2 regions of the Arthrobacter sp. FX8 genome follow, and region 1 is predicted to be linked to the other one. Evidence: riboswitches for the same ligand, from Rfam matches in the RefSeq annotation. Region 1 holds a riboswitch; the other holds the start of a gene.
The links. Region 1 has a riboswitch for glycine ahead of gcvP (aminomethyl-transferring glycine dehydrogenase). Riboswitches for the same ligand answer to the same signal wherever they lie in the genome.
Positions count from the first base shown of each region.

Region 1 (7,682 bases):
GTCGGCGTTGTTCAGGCCGTTGCCGGTGTCCCCGACGCCGGCGAACATCATGGTGGCGATGCTGACCAGGAGGTAGATGGCCAGGACGATGACGGCGGTCAGGGTGCCGGCCAGTCCGGCCGTCTTCTGGCCGTTCGCTGTTTCCTCGTTGACCGTTAGGCACACATCCCAGCCCCAGTACACGAAGATCGACAGCGAGATGCCGGCGGCAATCTGGCCGAACGTCTCGATCTTCGTGACGTCGAACCAGTCCCAGCTGAACGGGATGGCCGTTTCGGACGTGGACCAGTTGGCGAAGGCCATGGCGACGAACAGGCCCAGGACCAGAAGCTGGAAGCCCACCAGGCCGTACTGCACCACCTTGGTGGTGTGCAGCCCGCGGTAGCTGACCCAAACAGCCAGCGCCACGAACACGAAGCAGGTCAGGACGTTCAACGCTTTGTTGCCGGCCAGGTCTGCCAGTTCCGGTGAGCCGGTGAGCTGGGACAGGAAGAGGTAGAAGAAGTCGACGGCGACGCCGGCCAGGTTGGACAGCACGATGATGTTGGCGGCCAGCAGGCCCCAGCCGCCCATCCAGCCGACCCAGGGGCCGAAGGCCTTGGTCACCCAGGTGAAGGTTGTGCCGCTGTCCGGGGAGTCGGCATTGAGCTCCCGGTAGGCGAGCGAGACCAGGATCATGGGGATGAACCCGATCAGGAAGATGACTGGCAACTGGAGTCCGGCTTCATTGACGGTGGGTCCGAGTGCGCTGGTGAGGGTGTAGGCGGGGGCGATGGTTGAAATGCCCAGGACGACGACGGCGAGGAGCCCGAGCTGCCCGCCCTTGAGGCCTTTGGCGCTGACGCCGTCCGCGGACGGGGCGTGGGCGTGCGGACCGGGTTTGGCCGTACTGGTGCGGATTGTCTCTGTCATGGCACCACTTTCTGGAAGGCTGTGAGACGGAGGTCACTATATGAATGGCGTTCATTTAGTATGGGGGTGCCGGACCTGTGATGCAAGACGCAATATGAATCACATTCGTTTATGACTTCCTTTCCAAATTAGTAAGCTCACTGAGAAATTGCCGAAAGCCCTGCCGCCGCTAGGTGCTCGGCTGGTAGCGTCGGCCGTATTGGACCACTTGAGGAGGACGCATGAAAGCTTCACCGACACTGACCAACAATCTGCAGGCTGTCCTGGCCGACCTGATCGAACTGCACGTCCAGGGCAAGCAGGCGCACTGGAACATCGTGGGCACCAACTTCCGCGACCTGCACCTGCAGCTTGATGAGATCGTCGACGCTGCCCGCCAGTTCGCCGACGACACAGCCGAACGAATGCGCGCCCTGCATGCACTCCCGGACGGCCGCAGCTCCACCGTTGCCGAAACCACCAGCCTGGCCCAGTTCCCTGAGGGGCTGATCAGCACTACGGATGCCATCGAGCGGATCGTTGCCGCCATGGAAGCCGCCGTGGGCACCATGCGCAAAGTCCATGACGAGGTGGACGAGGAGGATCCCACCTCCGCGGACCTCCTGCACGAGTTCATTGCCCGGCTGGAGCAGTTTGCCTGGATGGTGCAGGCTGAAAACATGAAGCCGACCGCCAAGGTCACAGCCGCCGACTCCAAGTAGCCGGCAGCCACCCGCCTGGACCCTTTGGGCGCCTGGTATCGGAATTGATCCGGTACCAGGCGCCCTTTTTGTTTCGCTTGGTCAGGCCGCTTTCGGCACCTTCCGCAGCACGACGGCGGCGAGGACTGCCGCCGTCGCCATCAGTACCAGCCCAATTGCCGCAGTGATGTGCACGCCGGAATCAAACGCTGACGCCGCAGCGTCCCGGACGGTGTCCGATAGGGAAGCGGGCAGCAGGTTTGCTGCTTCCACTGCGCCGGCAAGTGTTTCCCTCGCGCTGTGCAGGGAGGAGCCGGGCAGCATGCCGTCAAGGCCTGCGGGCAGCCGCAGGTTCTGCTGGTAGGACGCCGTCAGGATGGAGCCCAGTACCGCCGTGCCCAGCAGCGACCCCACCTCGTAGCCGGTCTCGGAGATTGCCGCGGCAGCGCCTGACTTCTCCGGCGGCGCGGACCCGAGGATGAGGTCGTTGGAGATGGTTTCGGCCGTACCCACGCCCAGTGCAAGGACCAGCAGGGCTGCCAGCAGCAGCGAGGGGCCGCCGTCGTGATTCCCGAATGCCACCATGGTGTAGCCGGTGGCACTGAACGCCAACCCCGCAGCCACCACGTATCCCGGGCGGACCTTGCGGACCAGCGGCACCACCACCAGGCCGGCCACCACCGTGGCGGCCAGTGCCGGGATCATGGCAACGCCGGCTGCGGACGGCGTCATTCCCTCGAGGAGTTGGAGGTGCTGGGCGAGGAACAGGATGAAGCCGTTGAAGGAGAACAAGGCAAGGATGTTGGCGCTGATGGCCATGCTGAACACCCTGTTCCGGAACAGGGACATGTCCAGCAGGGGTGCGCCAGCCGCTGCTGCCGCTGCACGAACACCGCCCCCATGGCCAGGCCGAAAGCGATGGCGCCCAGACCTGCCGCCCCTGGACCTTCGGTGGCAACTGCCTTGATCCCGTAGACAACGGGCACCATGACCAGCATGGAGAGCAGGATGCTGGGGATGTCCACCTTGCCGGGTGCCGGATCCTTCGATTCCGGGATGAGGGCCGGTCCAAACGCCAGCAGGGGGAGCATGAGGGGGACCGCCACCAGGAAGACGGCACCCCACCAGAAGTGCTCCACCAGCCAGCCGCCGAAGATCGGACCCAGGGCCGCGCCGCCGGAGAATCCGGCGGCCCAGATGGCGACGGCCAGCCTGCGGCGATTGGGCTCGGGGAAAATGTTGCGGATCAGCGACAAGGTGGACGGCATCAGCATGGCGCCGAAGAATCCCAGGGCGGCGCGGCCGGCGATGAGCCATTCCGGCGCGGGCGCAAAAGCCGTCGCAACGGACAGCGCGGCAAAGCCGATGCTGCCAAGGATGAGCAGCCTCCGCCGCCCAATCCGGTCGCCGAGGCTTCCCATTGATACCAGCAGCCCGGCCAGCACCAGGGGGTAGGCGTCAACGATCCACAGCAGCTGCACGCCCGTGGGTTCCAGGGCCCGGGCGATGGCCGGCAGCGCGAACGTCAGTGCGGTGTTGTCCACCGCCACCAGCAGCACGGGAAACATCAGGAGCCCCAGCGCCAGCCAGTCGCGCCACGGAGGACGCACGGAAGTGCTGCTTGCCTGCCCGGTTGCCGAACTCTCGATGGAAGTGGTCATGAGATAACTATACCGTCCGGACGGTATAGTTTAAAAATGCGATGGTTTTCCTCATTCCTGCACGGGGGAGGGCATGATGGAGGGCATGCCCCGAAAGCCTGTTGCCCGTGACGCGGTCCTTGACGCCTTCGAGTCCCTGCTGATTGAAGTGGGTGAGCGGGCGGCCACCCTCGATGCCGTGGCTCGCAAGGCCGGCGTATCCAAAGGCGGCCTCCTCTACCACTTTCCCAACAAGGAAGCCCTGATTGCCGTGTTGCTTGACCGCCTGGAGGGCCTGGCGAGCGAGGATGCCGATGCCATGGCGTCGGCAGCTGAAGGCGCCGCGGCCTACTTCATCCGTTCCTCGGTCTGGGCGGATACCCCTTTGGACCGTGCCATCGTGGCCGCCACCCGGCTTGCAGAGGTGGCCCACGAGGAGACGCGGCGCCGCTTCGCGGCCATCCAGCAGCGCTGGCTGGACGAAATTGCTGCGGATGTGGGACCTGGGCTGGCCAAGGCAGTCCTCTATATGGGGGACGGCCTGTACTTCAACGCCATGCTGTCCGTGGCCCCTGCGCCGGCTGGGGGAGCGGCCGCTGACGTGGAGGAACTCCTGGCCGCGCTGGAACGGCTCCGCAGGTAGCTCCGTCATTTGCCGGGAGGGGTTGCCGCGTAGGACAATAGAAAGTTGTGAGGGCTGTCACCGGCCTTCATGATCCAACAAATGAATAGCCTTTGATCTGCGGCGGGAGAGTTCTGCCGGAAGTACAGGCAGGCGCCGTAGGAGCAAATCCTCCCCAGGAATCTCGCAGGCCCCCGTACCGCCGCGGCGAGGCACCTCTGGAAAGCAGCAGGCAGTCTTATTCTCTTTTGGAGAGGTAGGGACTGTTGTGCTCACCGACGGTGCAAGCGGGTCCTGCCCAGGCAGGGAACGCGGAAACTCTCAGGTCCAATACAGAGCGGGGAGGAACCCGAATAGCTGTGGCGTACCCTTCGCCGCCTGAGTAAATGGAGTTCCTTCGTGTCGGTTACCCCAGCCTCCACCACTTTCGTAGACCGCCATATCGGCGCGCGCCGCCAGGCCGACGTCGACACCATGCTCAAAGCCGTAGGCTACGACTCGGTCGATTCCCTTGTGGACACCGCGGTTCCCAAGGTCATCCGCCAGGACACCGCCCTTCGCCTGCAGGACGCCCTCAGTGAGGTTGAAGTCCTCACGGAACTGCGGAAGCTTGCCGCCAAGAACAAGACGGCGGTGCAGCTGATCGGCCAGGGCTACTACGACACCGTGACTCCACCGGTGATCCGCCGCAACATCCTGGAATCCCCGGCCTGGTACACCGCCTACACGCCCTACCAGCCGGAGATTTCCCAGGGCCGGCTTGAGGCGCTGCTGAACTTCCAGACCATGGTGCAGGACCTTGTGGGCCTGCCCATCGCCAACGCTTCGCTGCTGGATGAAGCAACGGCCGTGGCCGAGGCCGTGCTGCTGATGCGCCGCGCCAACAAGACCAAGCCCGCGGCAGACGGCAAGACCGTCCTGGACATCGACGTGCTGCCGCAGACCATCGCCATCGTGCTGGGGCGTGCGGAGGCGCTCGGCTTCGAGGTGGAGGTCGCCGACCTGTCCAAGGGCCTGCCCGAGGGCGACATCAACGGGATCGTGCTGCAGCAGCCCGGCGCTTCCGGCCGCGTGTGGGACCAGTCCGCGGTGATCTCTGCAGCGAAGGACCGGGGCGCGCTGGTCACCGTGGCTGCGGACCTGCTGGCCCTGACACTGATCACACCTCCGGGCGAGCAGGGCGCGGACATTGCCGTCGGCTCAGCCCAGCGTTTTGGCGTGCCGCTGTTCTTCGGCGGCCCCCATGCCGCCTACATGGCTGTCCGCAAAGGCCTGGAGCGTTCCTTGCCTGGCCGCCTGGTTGGGGTGTCAAAGGACGACGCCGGCACGCCTGCCTACCGGTTGGCCCTGCAGACCCGCGAGCAGCACATCCGCCGCGAGAAGGCCACGTCCAACATCTGCACCGCCCAGGCGCTGCTGGCCATCGTTGCGTCCATGTACGCCGTTTACCACGGCCCCGACGGACTGAAGGCGATTGCCCAAACGGCGCACCGCCACGCCCGTAGCCTGGCGGCCTCGCTTGCGGCCGCCGGCGTCGAGGTGCTGCACACGAGCTTCTTCGACACCCTTACGGTCCGGGTCCCCGGACGGGCTGCTGGCATCATCGCCGACGCCGAGGCGCGGGGCATCAACCTGCGCAGCGTCGACGCCGACACCGTAGGCATCGCCCTCGATGAAACCACGACGGCGGCCATCGTCGCCCAGGTTGCCGACGTCTTTGGCGCCACGGTTGCCGAGGTCCAGGGCGAGGGCCAGGGCTTTGGGCTGGAGGCCGCCGGCGAGCGTTCCTCCGACTACCTGCAGCACCCGGTCTTCAACACGCACCGGTCTGAAACCCAGCTGCTGCGTTACATCCGCAAGCTCTCGGACCGCGACCTGGCGCTGGACCGCACCATGATCCCGCTGGGTTCATGCACGATGAAGCTGAACGCCACGGCCGAGATGGAAGCCATTTCCTGGCCGGAGTTCGCCTCGATCCACCCGTTCGCCCCGGACTCCCAGACCGAAGGCTGGCGCGAACTCATCGCCGGCCTGGAAGCGGACCTGACCACGATCACCGGGTATGACCAGGTGTCCATCCAGCCCAACGCGGGCTCGCAGGGCGAACTCGCCGGGTTGCTCGCGATCCGCGGCTACCACCATTCCCGGGGCGAGCAGCAGCGCAACGTGTGCCTGATCCCGGCCTCGGCGCACGGCACCAACGCCGCCTCCGCCGTGCTCGCGGGCATGAAGGTGGTCGTCGTGGCCACGGCTGCCGACGGCACCATCGACCACGACGACCTGACGGCCAAGATCGAGGCCAACAAGGACGTCCTGTCCTGCATCATGATCACCTACCCCTCCACCCACGGTGTCTACGATGGGGATGTCCGCGAAGTCTGTGACGCTGTGCACGCCGCGGGCGGCCAGGTCTACATCGACGGCGCCAACCTCAACGCCCTGGTAGGGCTGGCCCAGCCGGGCCAGTTCGGCGGGGACGTGTCCCACCTGAACCTGCACAAGACCTTCTGCATCCCGCACGGCGGCGGGGGACCCGGCGTCGGGCCCGTTGCCGCCAAGGCGCACCTGGCACCGTTCATGCCGGGCGACGCGAACAAGGCGGCGCACGAAGCCGGGCACGGTGTGGCGATCTCGGCGTCCCGGTTCGGTTCGGCCGGCGTGCTGCCGATTTCCTGGGCCTACGTGAAGCTGATGGGCGGTGAGGGCCTGACCGAGGCCACCAAGTCCGCGCTGCTGGCGGCCAACTACGTCGCGTCCCGCCTGAACGAATACTTCCCGGTCCTCTACACCGGTGAAGGCGGGCTGGTGGCGCACGAGTGCATCCTGGACCTGCGCGAACTCACGGCGAAGACGGGAGTCACGGCCGAGGACGTGGCCAAGCGGCTGATCGACTTCGGTTTCCACGCCCCCACCCTGTCCTTCCCGGTGGCGGGCACGCTGATGGTGGAGCCCACCGAGTCCGAGGACCTGGCGGAGATCGACCGCTTCATCGAGGCCATGATCAGCATCCGCAAGGAAATCGACCAGGTGGCCAATGGCGACTTTGCCGTGGCGGACTCACCGCTGCGCCGCGCACCGCACACGGCGGCCGCCGTCGTCAGCTCTGACTGGGACCGCGCCTACCCCCGCGAGCAGGCGGCCTTCCCTGCCCACCACAAGCAGGACAAGTACTTCCCGCCCGTGGGCAGGATCGACGGCGCCGCAGGTGACCGGAACCTGATCTGCTCCTGCCCGCCGCTGGAAGACTTCGAAAACTAAGGACCGGCGCCATGACCGAGAAATACACCGCGCTTTACGACGAGCACAAGAAGCTTGGAGCTTCCTTCACGGACTTCGGCGGGTGGCAGATGCCGCTGAAGTACAGCTCGGAGCTTGCTGAACACCACGCCGTCCGCAAGGCTGCCGGCCTGTTCGACCTTTCCCACATGGGCGAGGTCTGGGTGACCGGCCCGGATGCCGCAGCCTTCCTGGACTACGCCCTGGTGGGAAAGATCTCCGCCATGGCCGTGGGCAAGGCCAAGTACTCGCTGATCTGCAACGAGGACGGCGGTATCATCGACGACCTCATCACGTACCGCCGCCCCTCCGCACAGGATGGTACCGACGTCTTCCTGGTGGTGCCCAACGCGGGCAACGCCGCCGTGGTCGCCGCAGCCCTGCAGGAACGGGCCGCCGGGTTCGATGTTGTAGTGGAGGATGCCTCAGCCCGCACGTCGCTGATCGCCGTCCAGGGCCCCAAGGCCCAGGAACTCCTGCTGCGCCTGGTCCCGGCCGCGCAGCACGCACTGGTCACCGAGCTCAAGTACTACGCCGCCGTCAGCGTGCCGC
Region 1 covers NZ_CP113505.1:138,867-146,548, forward strand. Annotated here, with positions in the region: gene OUO20_RS00595 (APC family permease) at 1-912, opposite strand, end outside; gene OUO20_RS00600 (Dps family protein) at 1,134-1,613, shown strand; partial or broken gene OUO20_RS00605 (MFS transporter) at 1,695-3,253, opposite strand; gene OUO20_RS00610 (TetR/AcrR family transcriptional regulator) at 3,339-3,875, shown strand; glycine riboswitch at 3,969-4,066, shown strand; glycine riboswitch at 4,093-4,200, shown strand; gene gcvP (aminomethyl-transferring glycine dehydrogenase) at 4,254-7,112, shown strand; partial or broken gene gcvT (glycine cleavage system aminomethyltransferase GcvT) at 7,124-7,682, shown strand, end outside.

Region 2 (7,682 bases), 400 kb from region 1:
GGCCTTCTTGTGCTGCTCGAAAAGAGCGGTGTAGTTCTCAGTCATTGGAAGTCCTCAGTTCTCAAATTCGGCTGTGCTGTCCTCGAACGCTTCGAGGGGCGGGCAGGAGCAGACCAGGTTCCGGTCGCCGGCGGCGCCGTCGATCCGGCCGACGGGCGGGAAATACTTGTCCTGGCGGAGCGAGGCAACGGGGAATGCGGCCTGCTCCCGCGGGTAGGCGCGGTCCCAGCCAGAGCTGACGACGGCGGCCGCCGTGTGGGGTGCGTTGCGCACCGGGGATGCCTCCAGGGTGATGTCGCCGCTGGCCACCTGCTGGATCTCGCCATGAATGGTGATCATGGCCTCGATGAAGCGGTCGATCTCGGCCAGGTCCTCGGACTCGGTGGGCTCCACCATCAGCGTGCCCGCGACAGGGAACGAAAGGGTGGGGGCGTGGAAACCGAAGTCGATCAGCCGCTTGGCCACGTCCTCGGCCGTGACTCCCGTCTTCGCCGTGAGTTCGCGCAGGTCCAGGATGCACTCGTGCGCCACCAGCCCGCCTTCACCGGTGTAGAGGACCGGGAAGTATTCGTTCAGGCGGGACGCGACGTAGTTGGCCGCCAGCAGCGCGGACTTGGTGGCCTCGGTCAGGCCCTCACCGCCCATCAGCTTCACGTAGGCCCAGGAAATCGGCAGCACGCCGGCCGAACCGAACCGGGACGCCGAGATCGCCACACCGTGCCCGGCTTCGTGCGCCGCCTTGTTCGCATCGCCCGGCATGAACGGTGCCAGGTGCGCCTTGGCGGCAACGGGCCCGACGCCGGGTCCCCCGCCGCCGTGCGGGATGCAGAAGGTCTTGTGCAGGTTCAGGTGGGACACGTCCCCGCCGAACTGGCCCGGCTGGGCCAGCCCTACAAGTGCGTTGAGGTTGGCGCCGTCAACGTAGACCTGGCCGCCCGCAGCATGCACAGCGTCACAGACTTCGCGGACATCGGAGTCGTACACGCCGTGCGTGGACGGGTACGTGATCATGATGGCCGAGAGGACGTCCTTGTTGGCCTCGATCTTGGCCGTCAGGTCGTCGTGGTCGATGGTGCCGTCGGCAGCCGTGGCCACCACCACCACCTTCATGCCCGCGAGCACGGCGGAGGCGGCGTTGGTGCCGTGCGCCGAGGCCGGGATCAGGCAGACGTTGCGCTGCTGCTCGCCCCGGGAATGGTGGTAGCCGCGGATCGCGAGCAGCCCGGCGAGTTCGCCCTGCGAGCCCGCGTTGGGCTGGATGGACACCTGGTCATACCCGGTGATCTCGGCGAGGTCCGCTTCCAGGCCGGCGATGAGTTCGCGCCAGCCTTCGGTCTGGGAGTCCGGGGCGAACGGGTGGATCGAGGCGAACTCCGGCCAGGAAATGGCTTCCATCTCGGCCGTGGCGTTCAGCTTCATGGTGCATGAACCCAGCGGGATCATGGTGCGGTCCAGCGCCAGGTCGCGGTCCGAGAGCTTGCGGATGTAACGCAGCAGCTGGGTTTCAGACCGGTGCGTGTTGAAGACCGGGTGCTGCAGGTAGGCCGAGGTGCGCACAATGGTGTCGGGCAGTTCGAATCCCTGGGCGTCACCCACCGGACCGGCGCCAAAGGCGACGGCGACGGCGGAAAGTGTTGCCGCCGTCGTCGTCTCATCAACGGAGACGCCCACCGTGTCCGGATCGATGAAGCGCAGGTTGATGCCGCGGGCTTCAGCGGCGGTGATCACCTTGGCGGCCTTGCCCGGAACGCGGACGGTGAGGGTGTCGAAGAAGGAGTCCGTGACCAGTTCGCGGCCCAGTGACGTGAGTGCTGTTGCCAGGACCCTGGCCTTGTCGTGGACGGTCTCTGCGATTGCCTTCAGGCCGTCGGGGCCGTGGTAAACGGCGTAGAAGGAGGACACGATGGCCAGCAGCGCCTGGGCGGTGCAGATGTTGGACGTGGCCTTCTCGCGGCGGATGTGCTGCTCGCGGGTCTGCAGGGCCAACCGGTAGGCAGGCGTGCCGGCGTTGTCCTTGGAGACGCCCACGATCCTGCCCGGGAGGGTACGTTCCATTCCCTTTTGGACGGCCATGTAGGCGGCGTGCGGCCCCCCAAAGAACAGCGGCACGCCAAAACGCTGGGTGGAGCCGACGGCAATGTCCGCGCCCTGCTCGCCCGGAGGTGTGATCAGTGTCAGGGCCAGCAGGTCCGCAGCCACGGTGACCAGCGCGCCCCGGTCCTTGGCAGCGGCGATCACGGCGGACTGGTCCCACACGCGGCCGGAGACCCCGGGCTGCTGCAGCACGACGCCGTTGATGTCGCCGTCGGGCAGGCCCTTGGACAGGTCGGCGACCTCCACCTCGAAGCCGAGCGCCTCCGCCCGCCCCAGCACGATGGCGATGGTCTGGGGGAGGCAGTCGGCGTCGAGCACCGTCTTGCCGTCCTTCGCTGCCTTGGACTTGTTGGCGCGGCGCATCAGCAGCACGGCCTCGGCCACCGCCGTTGCCTCGTCCAGCAAGGAAGCGTTGGCTACCGGGAGCGCCGTCAGGTCCTGCACCATGGTCTGGAAGTTCAGCAGCGCCTCAAGCCGGCCCTGGGAAATCTCCGGCTGGTAGGGCGTGTAGGCGGTGTACCAGGCCGGGGATTCCAGGATGTTGCGGCGGATCACCGGCGGAGTCACGGTGTCGTAGTAGCCCTGGCCGATCATCTGGACTGCCGTCTTGTTCTTGGCGGCAAGCTTCCGCAGTTCCGTGAGGACTTCAACCTCGCTGAGGGCGTCGGTCAGCTTGAGCGCAGTTTCCTGGCGGATGGGCGCGGGGACGGCCACGTCAACCAGGCCATCCAGGCTGTCGTAGCCGATGGCCTTGAGCATGGTGTCGATGTCGGCCTGGCGGCGCGCGCCGATATGGCGGTCAACAAACGATGTTGGATGCGAATGAATCGTCATGAGGAACTCCAGATCTGGCCGGCCGAAGGTGGCACGGCGTGGGATGGGTTCCTCCCCGCTCTGTATTGGACCTGAGAGATTCCGCGTTGCCTGCTGTTGGCAGGGGACCGCTTGCACCGTCGGTGAACCAGGCAGAAGCCTGATTGCTTTCCAGAGTCGCCTCGCCGTGACGGTACGGGGGCCTGAGAGATTCCTGGGGAGGATTTGCTCCTACGGCGCCTGACCGGTGTTTCGCCGGGAGGACTCTCCCGTCACAGCTCGAAAGGCTTATTCAAATGTGGGTGATTCGGCTCACAAGGTACCGGGATAGACCCGTCCGTGGCAAATCGGGCGGCTTCCGTGCGGGGCTCGAGGGGCACGTGACGCCGTTCTTCCCCGCTTGTGTCGGGAGGGGTTTGACATTCGATCGTGACGGACACCACACTGAACCCCGGGATTGGCGCCGCCGGTGGCTGGCTCAGCGTATCCGGAGCAGCCCACCAGTCGGCGCCTGTCCCATTGCATGACCGGCCGTGGCCCAAAAAGCCTGCGGCTTCCAACTGAATACGCCTTCGACCTGCGGCGGGAGAGCCCTGCCGGGTACATCCAGCAGGCGCCGTAGGAGCAAACCCTCCCCAGGAAACTCTCAGGCCCACGTACCGCCGCGGACAGGCAACTCTGGAAAGCAGCCGGGCATGACCCTGGCTCACCGGCGGTGCAAGCGGCTTTTGCTGCGGAAACTCTCAGGTCCACTACAGAGCGGGGAGGAACCAAATCTTTTGCGGCACCCAAAAGCCGCTTTATCGATGGAGTTCCTCATGGCGATTCATCCCCCCACGTCCAACGGCGAACCAGCCCGCACCCCGGGCGCTGCCACGGCAGCCCGCAGCGAGCCTCCCCACCTGGAGCGGCAGCTCACCAACCGGCATATCCAGCTCATCGCCATCGGCGGCGCGATCGGCACAGGCCTGTTCATGGGTTCCGGCAAGACCATCTCCGCGGCCGGCCCATCCGTGATCTTCGTATACATGATCATCGGCTTCATGCTTTTCTTCGTCATGCGGGCCATGGGTGAACTGCTGCTCAGCAACCTGAACTACAAGTCCTTCAGTGATTTCGCCGCCGATCTCCTGGGGCCGTGGGCCGGATTCTTCACCGGCTGGACGTACTGGTTCTGCTGGGTGATCACCGGAATCGCCGACGTCATCGCCATCGCAGGGTACTCAAAGGAACTTTGGCCGGCGCTGCCACTTTGGATCCCGGGCCTGGCCACGGTGGGCATCCTGCTCCTGCTGAACCTCGCCACCGTCAAGGCGTTCGGCGAGACCGAGTTCTGGTTCGCCCTCATCAAGATCGTCGCCATCGCAGCCCTGATCATCGTGGGACTCTTCATGATCTTCACCGGTTTCCAGAGCGACGCGGGCACCGCAAGCTTCACCAACCTGTGGAGCCATGGCGGGTTCTTCCCCAATGAGTTCATGGGCTTCGTGGCCGGATTCCAGATCGCAGTCTTCGCCTTCGTAGGCATCGAACTGGTGGGAACCACCGCCGCCGAGGCCAAGAACCCCGAGCGCACGCTGCCCAAGGCCATCAACGCCATCCCCGTCCGCGTGCTGCTCTTCTATGTCGGTGCGCTGGTCATCCTGATGGCGGTCACCCCGTGGACCCAGTTCGCCGCCGGCCACAGCCCCTTTATCGGGATGTTCTCCCTGGCCGGCCTCGGCGCCGCGGCCACGGTGGTGAACCTGGTGGTCCTGACTTCGGCGATGTCCTCCGCGAACTCCGGCATCTACTCCACGTCCCGCATGGTCTTCGGCCTGGCCCAGGAAGGCGACGCCCCCGGTATCTTCAGCCGGCTCTCCACGAGGAAGGTGCCCAGCAACGCGCTGTTCCTGTCCTGCGTCCTGCTGCTGTCCGGCGTCGTACTCATGTATGCCGGCCAGGATGTTGGCATGGCCTTTGAAATGGTGACCACCGTGTCTGCGGTCTGCTTCGTCTTCGTCTGGTCGATCATCCTCGCCAGCTACATCTCCTTCCGGCGCCGCCGGCCGCACCTGCATGCGGCGTCGAAGTTCAAGATGCCCGGTGGCATTCCCGCCGTGTGGGTGGTGTACGCATTCTTCGCCTTCGTCCTTTGGGCCCTGACCACCCAGCCCGACACTCTCGTTGCACTGCTGGTAACCCCCATCTGGTTCGTCATCCTGGGCGTGGCTTGGGCCATCCTGCGGCGCCGTCCCGCCCACCTGGCCCGCTTCGAGGTCTTCCGTGCCGAGCTTCAGGCAGACCAGGCCACTGCCGCGCGCAGCGGTGGCCAGGACGCCGGGGCGGCGGGGCGCGAGGTCCAGCAGGCCGGGAAGTAACGTCCGACGGCGGGTTGCAGCGGCGGCGGTGAGGTGCAGGTACCGCATCCTGCCGCCGCAGCCCGCCGGACGAAGCCACGGCCCGGAAGTTAAGCATGCTTAGTGTCTATCCACATAGGATGGAAAGGCACGGCAGCCTAGCCGCTGCAGGTCGATTTGAATGAAGGTGACCATGGCCCGGCGCAGCAACCCCGCAGTACGCATCGCACAGGAAACCGCCCACAACGCAATGTTTGACGCCGAGGGCAAGCCCAAGCCCGGCGTCCACAACATGCTCCTGAAAGCAGTGCAGATCCAGCGGCCCCTGGTGGTTGGCTACATCCGCAGGCTCCAGAAGAGGCATCCGCGGGCGACGGCCGCGCAGCTGGCGGACATTGCAGAGCGCGACTACCTGCGGGCTGTTGCCGGAGGGGGAGCCCTGGTGGGTGCCACCGCCGTCGTCCCCGGCGTTGGAACCGTGGCGTCGCTGGGACTTTCCGCAGCCGCCACCGTTGGCTTCCTGGAAGCCACAGCCCTGTACGCAACATCGCTGGCTGAACTGCACGGCATCCGTCTGACCAACCCGGAAAAGGCCGGCACCATGGTCATGGCCATCATGCTCGGCGAGGAGGGCACCGCCCTGCTGGGCACGCTCAGCGGCCAGGCATCCGGCGGCGCCACCAACACCTGGGGCAACGCGCTGTCCAAATCCATGGTGGTGCCGGGTTTCGGCAGCGTCCGGAAGAGGATCCAGCATGCCTTCCTCAAGAACCTGCTCAAGCGCCAAGGGACTGCCTTGTTCGGGCGGGCCCTCCCGTTCGGCATAGGGGCCGTTGTCGGCGGAGCCGGTAACCTCGTGATGGGCCGTGCGGTGGCCAAGAATGCCCGGGAGGCGTTCGGGCCGATGCCGGACACCATTCCCGGGGAGCTGACTTCCGCTGCCGGGCCGGACAACCTGACGCTGGAAGGCAACATCATTGGATCTCAACGCTGACGTAGGCCAATCATTCGGCTCCTGGACCGCGGGAGGCGATCCGGCGATGCTCCAGCTGGCAACCAGCGCCAACGTAGCCTGTGGCCTCCACGCGGGGGATCCCGTCACCATGCTCGACAGCTGCAGGGCCGCGTACGAACTTGATGTCACCGTCGGTGCGCACCTGGGCTACCGGGACCTGGCCGGCTACGGGCGCCGCATGCTTGGCATGAGCTTCGACGAGCTCTTCGGGGACGTGCTGTACCAGCTGGGCGCGCTCGACGGGGTTGCGCATGCCGTGGGCGCCTCCGTGGACTATGTGAAGGCGCATGGAGCGCTGTACGACACCACGATCCATGACGCCGAGCAGGCCTCCGCCGTAGTGGCTGCGGTCAACGCCTACGATCCAGGCCTTCCGTTCCTGGGCTTCCCGGGCTCGGAGCTGCTGAAGCAGGCCAAGGAAGCCGGGCACCCGGTGTTCGTTGAGGCTTTCGCCGACCGTGCCTACCTCGCCGACGGCAGCCTGGTGCCGCTCTCCGAGGACGATGCCGTCCTGTACGACGTCGATGCGGTGGTCGAACGGGCCGTCCGCCTGGCCACGCAAGGCGAAGTGGTTGCCGTGGACGGATCCGTAATTGCGGTACGGCCCGACTCCCTGTGCATTCACGGCGGGACCCCTGACGCCGTAGAAATGGCGGCCCGGATCAGGGCAGGACTTCAGGATGCAGGCGTCGGGTTGGAGTCCTTCGCGTAGGAGCCTGCAGCCGTACGGCGGGCCGACTTCTTTCCAACAATTCCAGCGTCACTCCAGCCCTCCGTGCCGCCGTCGTACGCCTTATCGACACGCACATTCCTTTTCGCACCCCAAATATCCCGAGCGAAAAGGAAGATGCGCAGCGCCAAGTCCACCCGGGACCTACAGCAGCGGAAAACTACCCAAAGACCAGCTGCGCCACCGTGAAAATCCCCAGCCCGGCCAGGGACCCCACCACGGTGCCGTTGATGCGGATGAACTGCAGGTCCTTACCCACCTGGAGCTCGATCTTCTGCGAGGTTTCCTCGGCATCCCACCGCGCCACGGTGTCCGTAATAACGCCTGCGATGTCCGAACGGTAGGTGCGGACCAGGTACCCGGCGGCGTCACCGATCCATGCGTTGACCTTCCCGGCCAGTTCGGGGTCGTCCACGAGCCGTGACCCAAAATCGCGCACCGCAGCCTTGAACTTGATGGTGAGTTCGCTGTCCGGATCATCCACGGCGCCCAGCAGCGCGTTCTTGACCGTTCCCCAGGTCCGCGAGGCCAGTTCGCGCACTTCGGGGTCGCCCAGGACCTGCGCCTTGATGTCTTCCGCGCGCGCAATCATCGCGGGGTCATGCTGCAGGTCCTGTGCCAGGTCGTTGAGGTACTTGTCGATTGACTGCCGCACCTGGTGGCGGGGGTCAGCCTGGACGGCACGGACGAA
Region 2 covers NZ_CP113505.1:4,288,217-4,295,898, forward strand. Annotated here, with positions in the region: gene gcvT (glycine cleavage system aminomethyltransferase GcvT) at 1-45, opposite strand, end outside; gene gcvP (aminomethyl-transferring glycine dehydrogenase) at 55-2,928, opposite strand; glycine riboswitch at 3,089-3,189, opposite strand; glycine riboswitch at 3,481-3,579, shown strand; glycine riboswitch at 3,580-3,675, shown strand; gene cycA (D-serine/D-alanine/glycine transporter) at 3,726-5,267, shown strand; gene OUO20_RS20165 (hypothetical protein) at 5,440-6,240, shown strand; gene OUO20_RS20170 (LamB/YcsF family protein) at 6,224-6,973, shown strand; gene OUO20_RS20175 (DUF445 domain-containing protein) at 7,152-7,682, opposite strand, start outside.
Region 2: another riboswitch for glycine. It lies ahead of gcvP (aminomethyl-transferring glycine dehydrogenase); the one in region 1 lies ahead of gcvP (aminomethyl-transferring glycine dehydrogenase).